2 linked regions of the Pseudovibrio sp. M1P-2-3 genome follow. The main gene of each other region encodes a partner of the protein of the gene in region 2 in a complex. Links are inferred from orthologs where the notes say so. Each region holds a gene or a part of one and is shown on either strand. Other genes may lie near its edges.

Region 1 (5,948 bases), 390 kb from region 2 along the record:
AACAGCGTCAGCACCGCTCCAAGCTCAAATTTTGCCAGAACAAACCAAAAGTAGCGCGAATGAAGTTGACGTTGCTGTTGTAACCTTACCGCCAGCACCTATTGGCGGTGCTCGGCCAATTGTTACTGACAGTATACCCCAAACAACACCGGTTTATGTTCGCCCAGCAGCAGTACAGACGAAGCAACTGCCAGTTTATGACGGACTGAGGCAAAATGCTGTTCGCATTACTCCCAGCGCCAAACCGAAAAAACAGGTCTCGCTAGGCACACAGCAACTTGCCTTTGTTAGCCTGCTGCCGCAGCCAAAGAGTATCTCCTATGATACCAGTCCAATTATAGCAGTGCCTGTTTCTGAAGTAACTCAAACTACGGCCCCAACTCCACTGGCAACGCACAGTACTCCTGAAGTTATCGTTACTGAGAAACCTCAAAGCGAGACTGTAAAAGAGGTTGTAGTTGCCTCAATCGAACCTAAAGCTCCTATCTTGGCTCAAGAAGCTAAGAAAAGTGAAGATTTGAATACCACTAATACCTCCAAAGGGGAGAAGTACTTCCGCTGGCCGGTGAGGGGCCGGATCATATCTGAGTTTGGACCCAAACCTGGAGGATCGAAGAATGATGGTATTAATCTTGCGGTTCCAGAAGGTACACAAGTCAAAGCCGTGGAAGCAGGGTCGATCGTTTATGCTGGAAATGAGCTGAAGGGCTTTGGAAACCTGATCTTAATTCGACATGCAGATGGGTGGGTATCTGCTTATGCCCACAACAAGGATCTTTCTGTCCGGCGTGGTGATATTGTTAAGAGGGGGCAGGTAATTGCCACGACCGGAGCAACTGGCTCGGTAACTCAGCCACAATTGCACTTTGAGTTACGGAAGGATAATCGTCCGGTCGATCCAATGTTGCATCTGCCGCAGTCTTAGCGAGTTAGAGCGCTGGGCGTGAATGAAAATGAACGCAGCGCGCTTTAATTAATCAGTAGATGGTTCCCAAACATTTGTTAAAGTTTTACTTCCAAGCGACCAGCAAGGTCCTGAATAAACTGCCATGCCACGCGCCCTGAACGTGAACCGCGGGTAATTGACCACTCTAACGCTTCCTGTTTCAGGGCGGATGCATCATAGTCTAGGCCAAAATGGTTGGCGTAAGTGGAGACCATTTGGAGATAATCTTCCTGTGAACAGTTATGAAAACCAATCCATAGGCCAAAACGGTCTGAAAGGGAGATTTTTTCCTCAATAGCCTCTGAGGGATGAATGGCGGTTGAGCGTTCATTTTCGATCATGTCACGTGGAATAAGGTGACGTCGATTTGATGTCGCATAGAATAGGACATTCTCTGGTCGCCCTTCAATTCCGCCTTCCAACGCGGCTTTCAGGCTTTTGTAACTACTATCTTCACCATCGAAAGACAGGTCATCGCAAAAAACTATAAACCGATAGGGTGATGAGCGAAGAAGGTCCATGAGAATTGGAAGGTCCTCAATATCCTCACGGTGAATTTCCACCAGCTTTAAAAGCTGGTTAGTGGAAGAGCACGAGAGTGTTTGATTTATATGGGTATGGCACGCTTTAATTAGGGAGGATTTCCCCATGCCTCTGGCGCCCCAAAGTAAAACATTATTAGCTGAATATCCGTTTGCAAAGCGCGTGGTGTTGGCTAAAAGCTGCGTTTTGCAGTGCTCTACTGCACATAAGAGGTCAATAGGAGTTTGATTAACATTTGGAATGCTTTTCAGAGAATGATCTGATTTCATCCACAAAAAGGCATTGCATTCGGAAAATATTGGAGCCTTGGGTTTAGTGGGTAAAGCCAGTATTGCTAAATCCACCAGTTTATTCAGCTTTGTAATAAGCTCTTTAAACGTTTTATCTGATTGCAAGGGGCTGGTCATTGATACCTTCATACCTAAATAACAGTTGACTGTAGAGCTGTTGACCAGAGATTGTAGTTATTCGACTATGCAGATCAAGGGGATTACGCCTCTGTCTTTTTCAAGACACTTGGGGAAAGTGTTTGTATTGACGGCAATCCCTTGAAAACGGTGGGATGACTTGTATAGTCCAGCGCCAAGCCACGGTTTTAAGGTTGAACAGGTGTTTCACCCGATTATTGGCCTAAATTGCCCATGCTGTAAATTCCAGAAGGGGCTCAAGGAGAACTAAATGTTTATCACACCTGCGTTCGCGCAATCTGCTGCTGGAAGCAGTGACCCGACTACAATGGTTATGCAGTTTTTGCCATTTGTCCTGATTTTTGTGATCATGTGGTTTTTAATCATCCGTCCACAACGTCAGCGGGCGAAGAGCCATCAAGAGATGGTTAATAATGTTCGCCGCGGCGATACTGTTGTCACCTCAGGTGGACTAATTGGTAAAGTTTCCAAAGTCGTAGACGAGAGTGAAGTGCAGGTTGAAATTTCAGAGGGCACTCGCATTCGCCTCGTACGCTCCATGATTCAAGAAGTCAGGTCTAAAACTGAACCTGTAAAAGAAGGCAAGTAAGCTTTTATTTTAACTTTCTTACATCTGCTCGCGTAGAGAATACTTTTCCACGCGGGTAGATCTGAAATGGGCAGAGCAACTATGCTGTATTTTGCACGTTGGAAGATCATCCTGATCTCCCTCGTAGTTTTAAGTGGTGTGCTAGCAACACTTCCAAACTTCTTTCCCCAATCCGTTGTCCAATCTTGGCCGGACTGGTTACCTAAGAAACAAGTGGTTCTAGGGTTGGACCTTCAAGGCGGTGCTTATCTGCTGTATGAGATTGATGAGGCAGATTACAAGAACAAGCAGTTACGTACGTTGACAGGCAGCGTTCGTAATGCGTTGCGTGACAAGCCTCGCATTGGGTATACGGGGCTTAGTGCCAAAGGGGATAGCGTTCAGGTTCGCATTCGTGATGCTGCCCGTATTGATGAAGCGCAACAGCGTCTTTCTGGTTTGCTTAATCCGCTAAATACGGGAGTTTTTGCTGGGCAGCCCGTTAATGAGTATCAACTGGAAGACTTGGGAGACGGACTTTTCCGCTTCACATTCACAGAGGATGGCTTAAATCAGCGCCTTTCATCCGTTGTAAAACAATCTATCGAAGTGATCCGACGCCGCGTGGACGAGCTCGGAACGACAGAGCCTAGTATCCAACGGCAAGGCAGTGATCGGATTTTGGTGGAGGCTCCAGGTGAAAGTAATCCTCAAAGACTCAAAGATCTAATCGGGCAGACAGCTCAGTTGACGTTCCATTTGGTTGACTATGCTATGTCTCCCACGCAAGCACTCCAAAGTAGGCCACCGGCAGGAACGGAAGTGGTTTATGGCACGGACGGTCAAACACCCTATTTACTGGATTCTACACCTTTGCTAACTGGAGAAGACCTTCAGGATGCTCAGGTAAGCTTTGACCAGCGCACAAATGAACCGGTGGTGAGCTTTCGCTTTAATACGGCAGGAGCAAGGACTTTTGCTGATGTCACGCGGAAAAATGTAAACAAGCAATTTGCAATTGTTTTGGATAATGAGGTTATTACAGCACCCTCTATTAATGAGCCAATTACTGGCGGCTCAGGTCAAATATCGGGAAACTTTACAGTTCAATCAGCCGATGATCTTGCCGTTCTCATGCGTGCCGGTGCCTTACCTGCCCGTTTGAATGTATTGGAGGAGCGGTCTATTGGTCCGGGTCTCGGTCAAGATTCAATTGATGCCGGTAAGTTTGCCTCCGTAGTTGCTGCAGTTCTAGTTATTATCTTCATGATTGCCGCTTATGGCAGCTTTGGCGTGATTGCAAACCTCGCTCTAATAACAAACGTGTTTTTGTTGTTTGGGGCGCTGACGACATTGCAGGCAACCCTCACACTTCCAGGTATTGCTGGGATTGTTCTAACTATTGGTATGGCTGTTGATGCCAATGTTTTGATTTTCGAACGAATTCGTGAAGAAAAGCGGGCAGGGCGTTCTGCAATTGGTGCCATCGACGCTGGCTACAGCCGGGCACTGGGGACAATCCTTGATGCAAATATCACTACATTGATTGTAGCTGTTATTTTGTTCATGATTGGTTCTGGCCCTGTAAAAGGCTTCGCAGTGACCTTGATGATCGGTATCTTCTCTACTGTTTTCTCGGCATTTACGGTTTCCCGTTTCTTGATTTCAGTTTGGGTGCGCCGTCGTAAAATGACACAACTACCGATTTAATCCGGAGAGGCTACGATGAAACTTCTAAGACTTGTTCCGGAGAAAACTAACTTCCGGTTTATGAAATGGCGACGGATAACTTTTCCCGCAGCTGTTGTAATGGCCATTGCAGCTGTTGCTATGTTCTTCACAATTGGACTGAATTTTGGTGTCGATTTTGAAGGTGGAACCTTAATCGAAATTAAAACAACGAATGGTCCCGCCGATATCTCACAGATTCGAGCGGACCTAAGTCAGTTGGACTTGGGAGACGTTCAAGTTCAAGAATTTGGAAATCCTTCTGATGTTCTTATTCGTATAGAACAGCAGGGTGAAGGTGGCGGTCAAGAACAACTGGTTCTTGATAAAGTGAAATCTGTACTGTCAGATAATGTTGAGATACGGCGTACGGAAGTTGTTGGACCCAGAGTGTCTGGTGAGTTAGCGGTTTCTGGAGTAACGGCAGTAGTGTCGTCACTCGTTCTCATAATGTTTTACATCTGGTTTCGCTTCGAATGGCAGTTTGCTTTGGGTGCCATCATCACCACGTTTAACGATATTTTGCTGACAGCTGGTCTATTTGTGATCCTGCAATTAGACTTCTCGTTATCCAGTATAGCTGCAGTGCTGACGATCATCGGTTATTCATTGAATGATACGGTGGTGGTTTATGATCGCATTCGTGAAAATATGCGCCGCTATAAAAAGATGACTTTGGAAGATCTGCTTGATCGTTCGATCAACGAGACATTGTCCCGTACAACAATGACGTCTTTCACTACCTTGCTGGCACTCTTTGCGCTAGCGATATTCGGCGGTGAAGTTATCAGGTCGTTTGTCTTGGCGATGATCTTTGGTGTGGTCATTGGAACTTACTCCTCCATCTTCTTAGCAGCTCCTTTGCTGTTGCTGATGCGTTTGCGCCGTTCTGCATTCGATAAGTCGTCGGAAAATGGGGACCATAAACAAGGCGGGGCGGCCGCTTAAGAGGTCGCATAACGAGGATGTAAAAGTGGCAAAGCGTGGCCAGAAAACTATTATAAGAGATGCTCACTTCCCACAAAGAGCTCCAATTGAAGCCTATGGAAATGGCGGGTTTCGCTTTGCCGATATGTCGCACAGGGGATCCCTGATCTGTGTACCCGACGGTATGCATGGATGGGACCTTGTGTCTTCAACAGACTTCAATTTGGATTGTTTTCAGCAGGTTCTGGACCAAAGTGATGAGATTGAAATTCTCATCATTGGAACAGGTACGAGTTTAGTGCCGTTGCCCGATGAAATTCGTAGTGTTTTCCGTGAACATGGCATCATGGCTGATGTTATGGCGACAGGCCATGCCGTACGTACTTTCAATGTTCTACTTGATGAAAACCGGGCAGTTGCAGCTGCTATTCTTGCAGTTGAATAAGTCACCCATTTAATTTGGAAGAAACTATGAGCGATAATAGCGCTTATTGCAGGGAGCAGGTAACTAAAATTGATCGTGATCGCTACCTGAGCTGTTTGTATGCGCCTGAAGACAAAAGGCGAGGGTTATTTGCACTCTACGCGTTTAACTTGGAAATTTCCCGCATTCGAGAAATGGTGAAGGATCCTCTCCCAGGAGAGGTTCGATTGCAATGGTGGCTGGATGCTATTTCGGGGCAAAGTCACGGGAGCGTGCAGGATAACCCTGTCGCAGCTGAGCTTATTTATGCAATTAATCAATTTGGGTTACCCGCAACCGCGCTGGAGTCCATGATCAAAGCGCGGCAGTTCGACCTCTACAACG
Region 2 (6,871 bases):
GCTTGACACAAGCGTTGTTCATAGCTCCCTCGCCACTAGATTGGCCCGTAAGAAATCCTCGTGCCCGTACCAGCTCCGAGTAAAACTATTTTGCCAAATGCAAGCCGTACCCCGTCGTCCAAAAAATACCTCAGGCAAAATCCGGTAGGGTTGTGCGCAGTGTTTCATCTCCGCTTGCGCCTATAGTGCATCATGACGACGCGGATTTACCAAGGTTTCCATTGCGGCCCAAAACCTAAAGCCTTTCGATATTATGTAGAAACATATCCTGCGGCCTTGAAGTAATTCCATCACTCCTGTGGGGTGAATAGGTCGCATATGTCTCCGATTGCGCTTATCAGCACCTCAAAGGTTCTGGCTTTCCTCTTTCTTTAGTGGGCCTTGAGTTTTGAAAAGACCATTTCAATGGGATTGAGATCGGGAGAATAGGGCGGCAGGAATAGAAACCAACAACCCTTTTTCTTCAGCGCTTTGGCTGTTCCGGGAGGCATTGCCAAATTAACTTAGATAAGTTGTTAGGTCGCATTATTGGCAGATTTTATACAGTGGTTTTAGTTGTATAGTCTGCCCATAGAGAATTCGCACCGTCCTACAAGAAAGCGAGAAAAGATTATGGGGCGCTTCAAGTTGGCTCGGCAAGTGCAACGGTTCCTCTCCAACCACGACCAGATTAACACCATTTTCCGCCCGCGTCGTTATAATCTATCCTCTCATTCCTACCGCCAGGCTAAAAATGATGCTCTCAAACTTTGGGCTGATTACACAGTCTCAATCAAAGCCTGATCCTTGTGAAAATTTGTGCTTTTCAGCCTCCACCAAACAACCTGATAATGCCATATAAACATATAGCGTTCACTGGAAACGAGGAGTTGAAACCATTCACATATTCAGAAACGGTCAGATCGGGCAAGTGGGCGTTCCAGCCTATCGTCAGTTCAAGGCGCACGCAGAATAACTGTGTCTAGACCATAGGGTCAGAGGAAGCTTACGACATGTATGGATGCCTTAGTCAATGCGAGAGTTACTCAGACGTAAAAACCATGGGATCAAGTGCGCACGTGTATCAGGCCTTTTTGCAAGATTTTGTCCTCGCGGGCCGTTATGGATAAGCGCCGATCAGGTCCAATATCATAACCACGAGCTCAAAGCTCCGTGTCGCAAACTGGTTTTCCTGATCCGATCTTAGTGATCCTGGGTCCTTAACTGTCAGATGTCCCTTGCAATCCCTCCCGGCTTACCGACGAAACAAGCCACGTTCACACAGCCATGCTTGCCGGATCTTGATAGGTTTCTCCCTTTGTTATCATTGCCCATACTGTTCGCGCCATTTTATTTGCCAGCGCCACAGCGGCCACCAGAGGAGCTTTTCTTGCCAGCAAGGCCTCAAGCCACGGATGCCGGGGCGCGCCTTTTTTGCGGGCCCACCAAATAACTGTTGTCGCGCCAATAATCAGCAGCCTGCGAATATCACGCTGGCCGGCTTTAGACGTCTTCCCAAGCCGCGTTTTGCCCCCCGTTGAGTGCTGCTTGGGAACCAGGCCCAGCCAAGCGGCGAAATCCCGCCCGCGCTTGAACGTGGCCATTGCGGGGGCAAAAGCCTCTATCGCTATCGCGGTGATTGGGCCGAGCCCGGGAATGGTTTGCAGAATTTTTACCGTACCACTGTTTCTGGCCAATGTCTGAAGTTTTTTCTCAAGCACCTTAATCTTTTGCGTATGCTCGCCAATCTGTTCAAAGTACAACCTCGCCATTTCATGAACAATCTCAGGAAGATGTCCCCCATCCGCTTCAAGACGCTGCCTCAGCTTCTCAACATGGACCGCGCCATGAGGGACGACCAGTCCATGTTCGGCCAAATGCGCCCGCAGCGCGTTAATCATTTGGGTTCGCTGGCGCACCAGAATCTCACGGGTGCGGAACACCATCGAACGGGCCTGTTGAAGTTCGCTTTTGACCTCCACAAAGCGCATGGTGGGACGGGCGGCGGCTTCGGCAATGGCAAAAGCATCGTTGGCGTCGTTTTTCTGGCGCTTAACAAAGGGTTTGACGTAAATCGGCGCAATCAAGCGAACCTCGTGCCCCAGCTTTCCCACCTCTCTTCCCCAATAATGGGAACTCGCACAAGCCTCCATTGCGACAAGACAAGTTGGCAGCTTACCCAAAGCCTTCAAAAAACCCGCACGAGAAACCTTCTTTGAAAACACGACATGTCCGTCTGCAGCGGCTCCATGCAGTTGAAAAACGTTCTTTGATAAATCAACTCCAACAACGGCAAGGTTCTTCATGGTTGCGTCCCTCTTTTTCCAAAAGCTACATTCTGCTCAGTATTGCAGAAATGCGCCGGGAGAGGCATCCATTCCATCACAATCGGATAAATTTGAGTGATGCACAAGGTCACAGATCATACTCCGCTATGCGGAGTATGATCTAACTGTATATGTTACGTCGTTACGAGGTTTTACCTTCAATAGCGTCAGTCTTTTTCGTCATAGCATCCGCAGCTATGCGAACCAAAACATAGAAGACAGGCGTCAGGATAATACCGAAGAAAGTAACTCCAAGCATTCCGGAAAACACTGCTATGCCTATGGCCTGACGCATTTCGGCACCAGCTCCGCTGGATACGACTAGCGGTATCACACCCATTATAAAGGCAAAGGATGTCATTAAGATGGGCCGCAAGCGTAATCGGCTGGCTTCAACAGCTGCCTGAACAATACTACGTCCTTGATCTTCCAGATCTCTCGCAAACTCCACGATTAGAATAGCATTCTTCGATGCTAGCCCTGCTAACACAAATAAGCTTATCTGGGTGAAGATATTATTCGTTCCTCCCGACAAGTAAACACCAACAAGTGCCGCAAGAATACTCAAAGGCACAATCAGGATCACGGCCAGTGGCAAAGCCAGACTTTCGTACTGCGCTGCAAGAACCAAGTACACAAGCAAAATACAAAGAGGGAAGACGAATAGAGCAGAATTCCCTGCCAGTATTTGCTGGTAGGTAAGCTCGGTCCATTCAAACTCCATTCCGGGAGGTAAAGTTTCCTCAAGGATTTTCGTTATTGCCGCCTGTGCTTCACCGCTGGAGTAACCGGGCGCAGCATTGCCGTTCAGGTCTGCAGAGCGGAATGCATTATAGCGAGATGCCGTGTCCGGACCAAAGGTTTCAGTGACAGTAAGGACTGATCCGAGGGGAACCATGTTCCCGTCAAAGTTTCTAGTCTCCAGCTTTACAATATCCTCGGGCTTGGAGCGGAACTGCTTATCAGCTTGTGCGATTACCTGGTAGGTCCGTCCAAAGAGATTGAAGTCATTTACGTAACTTGAGCCAAGGTAGATTTGCATGGTTCTGAAAATTTCATCTACCGGAACGCCCAGTTGCAACGCTTTGGCTCGGTCGACATCTGCAAACAGTTGAGGCATGTTGATGTTGTAACTGGAAAATACACCTGTCAACTCAGGTGCTTGCCATGCTTTTTGCTGAACTTGCTTCATAACGTCGTCCAACGCTTGATAGCCTTTATCGGTCCGGTCCTGCACTTGTAATTTAAAGCCACCAAGTGTTCCTAGCCCTTGAACGGGAGGAGCAGGGAAAATGGCGATAAATGCATCACCAATACCTGCAAATTTTTGTTGGAGCTTCTGAGCAATCGCAATTCCGTTTAATGACGGATCTGTACGCTTGTCAAAATCGTCTAGAGTAACAAAAACGATCCCGGCGCTGGAGCTGTTCACGAACCCGTTAACAGATAAACCGGGGAATGCAACTGAACCGGCGACGCCTGGTTCCTCAAGAGCAACCTCGGACATTTTCCGGATGATTTTTTCAGTACGATCTAAGGTCGCACCTTGGGGCAACTGAGCAAAGCCAATGAGGTATTGCTTATCCTGCAAAGGAATAAAGCCTGAAGGAACCATCTGAAAGCTTTGATAGGTCGCGACTAAAAGAACAGCATAGATTGCCATCATAATACCCTTGCGACCAACAAATCCTGAAACGCCACGGGCATAGAAATTCGTAGACCAGCCGAAGAATTTGTTAAATCCTCGGAACAGCCAGCCGAATAGTTTATCCATGATACGGGTGAGTAAGTCCTTGGGGTGGTCACTTCCTTTGAGAAGTAAAGAGGCTAGGGCAGGGCTTAAGGTCAGTGAGTTTATTGTTGATATAACAGTTGCAATGGCGATTGTCAGCGCAAACTGCTTGTAAAACTGGCCAGTTAACCCGCTAAGGAATGCAATAGGAACAAAGACGCCGATAATTACAAGTGAAGTGGCTATGATTGGGCCAGTAACTTCTTTCATCGCCTGTATTGTTGCATCGCGTGGAGTAAGACCTTCGGCAATGTTGCGTTCAACATTTTCAACCACCACAATTGCATCATCAACTACGATCCCAATTGCAAGGATTAGACCAAATAGCGACAGAACATTAATTGAGAACCCGAGAAGCAACATTAATGCGAAGGTTCCAATTACGGATACCGGAACCGCAAGCAACGGAATAATTGATGCACGCCAGTTTTGCAAAAACAGAACAACAACGAGTACAACAAGAACGAGGGCTTCTAGAAGTGTCTTAATAACTGACTTGATTGAATCACGTACGAAAACAGTAGGGTCATAAACGATACTGTACTCAAGATCATCAGGAAAATTTTGAGATAATCTCTCCATTGTCGCACGCACGCCACTGGAGATATCTAGCGCATTTGCGCCTGGTGCAGCGAAGATAGGAATTGCGACTGCAGGTCTGTTGTTCAGCAAAGAACGAAGGGCGTATTGCTGGGCACCCATTTCTATGTGCGCGAGATCACCAAGGCGCACCACTGTTCCATCTGCATCGCGTTTAACGATGACTTCTGCAAACTCTTCAGCGGTTTGTAGGCGTCCTTTCACATCCACTGGTAACTGAATTTGAATGCCATCATTATATGGGGCGCCGCCAATTTGTCCTGCTGCAACTTGCACGTTTTGGCTGCGTATCGCATCAAGAACTTCTGATGCTGTCAGTTTCTTTTCTGCCACCTTTCCCGGGTTAAGCCAAATACGCATCGCGTAATCACCAGAACCGAAAAGTCCTACATCACCAATACCCTGTACTCTGGAAAGTTCATCTCTCACATTGAGAGTCGCGTAATTGCGAAGGTAGAGTGAATCGTAGCGATCATTGGGTGATCTGAGATGGACCACCATAGTCAAGTCAGGTGAGCTTTTAACGACAGTTACACCTTGCCGCTGAACGACTTCGGGTAGTCTGGGAAGCGCCTGTGAAACGCGATTTTGAATTTTCTGCTGGACGAGGTCCGGATCAGTTCCAATTGCAAATGTAATTGTAATGGACAGATTGCCGTCAGTTGTTGCCAAGGAATTCATGTAGAGCATACCCTCAACACCGTTGATCTGCTCTTCCAAGGGGGTGGCGACTGTACTGGCGATAACAGACGGGTTAGCGCCGGGAAACCTCGCTTTCACGACGATACTTGGGGGTTTTACATCAGGATACTCTGCTATGGGGAGCTGAAACATTGCGGCTAGGCCAGCAATGAAAATTAACATCGACAGCACGGCAGCAAAGATCGGGCGATCGACGAAAAATCGCGGAAATAACATTGAATTGTTCCGAAATTATGAAGGAGGTGACCCTCCTTCTTGTGATCTTAGTTAACTGCGGTCTGCGCAGTGTTTATCTTTCGTGGAGTCACGACCATACCCGGACGAACGCGCATTAACGCCTCTGAAACAACCAGATCTCCAGTCTTTAGACCCGACTGTACGACTCTCTTTCCATTTACTGATACGCCCAGTGAAATCTGTCGGTAGGTCACAGTGTTTTTCTCATCCACCACGTAAACGAATTTACGGTCTTGGTCCGTACCAATCTGATTTTCCCCAAGAAGGATCAGGTCTTTTTGTGAGACATCTGCAATGCGAACTTGAGCAAATAGACCTGGCAAAAGACTTCCATCTTTATTTTCAAAAATTGCGCGGGCGCGGATGGTACCGGTCAGAGGATCTGCCTGATTGTCAAAACTTTTAATTGTACCTTGGAAGACTTGTTCTTCAATTTCTCCAAAATCGACAAGAACTTCCACAGCTAAGCTGGAAAGAGGGTGCCCAGTTTTGGTGGCTGCACGCACCAGTCCGAGGTAGGTTCGCTCATCCACATCAAAGTCAGCAAAGATTTGTTGACTTGACACGATTGAAGTCAATAAAGGTGCGGTGGCGCCAGCTTGTGCGATATTACCTAAAGTTAACTCCGCTCGACTTACCCGACCACTTATCGGGGTCTTAACGAACGCCCTTTCAAGATTGATCTTGGCTTGTTGAAGGCGGGCTTCTGCACTTTTTTCGCGGCTTAAGGCCCCTGTGTGGTCTGTGATGCGCTCATCAACAATACTAGTTGCAAGATGCCCTCTTTTTACAAGATCCTCGCCGCGAGCGCGTTGTTTTGCGGCCAACGTCACAGAGTGCCTGGCAACTGCGAGCTCTGCTTCCGCCTCAGCAACAGCTGCTTTATAAGGTTCTGGGTCAATTACGAATAAAATATCACCTGCTGATACTTCCTGCCCATCTTCAAAACGTACTTCTTCAATAGTGCCGCTCACCTGAGGGCGCAGGTCGACGGTTTCAACGGCTGCAAGGCGCCCCGTGAATTCTTTCCAAATAATTTCTTGAGAGGGGACAACTGCGAAAACCGACACTGGTGGAGGGGGGGGGGCTGCATTTGCGCTATCTGCCAACGCTTCTCCACCAGATGGATTCATAAGCAAACTAATACTGGACGCTGCGAGTCCAATAGCAACAATAGATGCGCTCACCGTTGCCTTAAAACTAATTTTTGTACCCATCGCACTTCAACCTTCTA

The links.
Region 1: the proteins of P6574_RS09615 (region 2) and yajC are in contact, whole or in part, in a crystal structure (PDB 2RDD), measured with the Escherichia coli proteins. The link is inferred for Pseudovibrio sp. M1P-2-3 from one-to-one orthologs.

Annotation. Positions count from the first base shown.
Region 1 is NZ_JARRCW010000001.1:2,610,975-2,616,922, reverse strand. What follows is about bases 1,055-3,836. They hold yajC (preprotein translocase subunit YajC), read left to right. Parts: upstream 1,055-2,167; coding sequence 2,168-2,506; downstream 2,507-3,836. Other genes in these bases: secD (protein translocase subunit SecD), read left to right, coding at 2,588-3,836; P6574_RS11335 (ATP-binding protein), read right to left, coding at 1,055-1,896. In the rest of the region: P6574_RS11340 (peptidoglycan DD-metalloendopeptidase family protein), read left to right, coding at 1-925; more of P6574_RS11335, read right to left, coding at 1,003-1,054; more of secD, read left to right, coding at 3,837-4,195; protein translocase subunit SecF, read left to right, coding at 4,211-5,161; P6574_RS11315 (Mth938-like domain-containing protein), read left to right, coding at 5,187-5,585; P6574_RS11310 (phytoene/squalene synthase family protein), read left to right, coding at 5,612-5,948. UniProt on the Escherichia coli protein: The SecYEG-SecDF-YajC-YidC holo-translocon (HTL) protein secretase/insertase is a supercomplex required for protein secretion, insertion of proteins into membranes, and assembly of membrane protein complexes.
Region 2 is NZ_JARRCW010000001.1:2,220,322-2,227,192, reverse strand. Bases 2,249-5,953 are described here. They hold P6574_RS09615 (efflux RND transporter permease subunit), read right to left. Parts: upstream 5,617-5,953; coding sequence 2,449-5,616; downstream 2,249-2,448. Other genes in these bases: P6574_RS09610 (efflux RND transporter periplasmic adaptor subunit), read right to left, coding at 5,664-5,953; P6574_RS09620 (IS110 family RNA-guided transposase), read right to left, coding at 2,249-2,285. Also shown: more of P6574_RS09620, read right to left, coding at 1,257-2,248; more of P6574_RS09610, read right to left, coding at 5,954-6,854.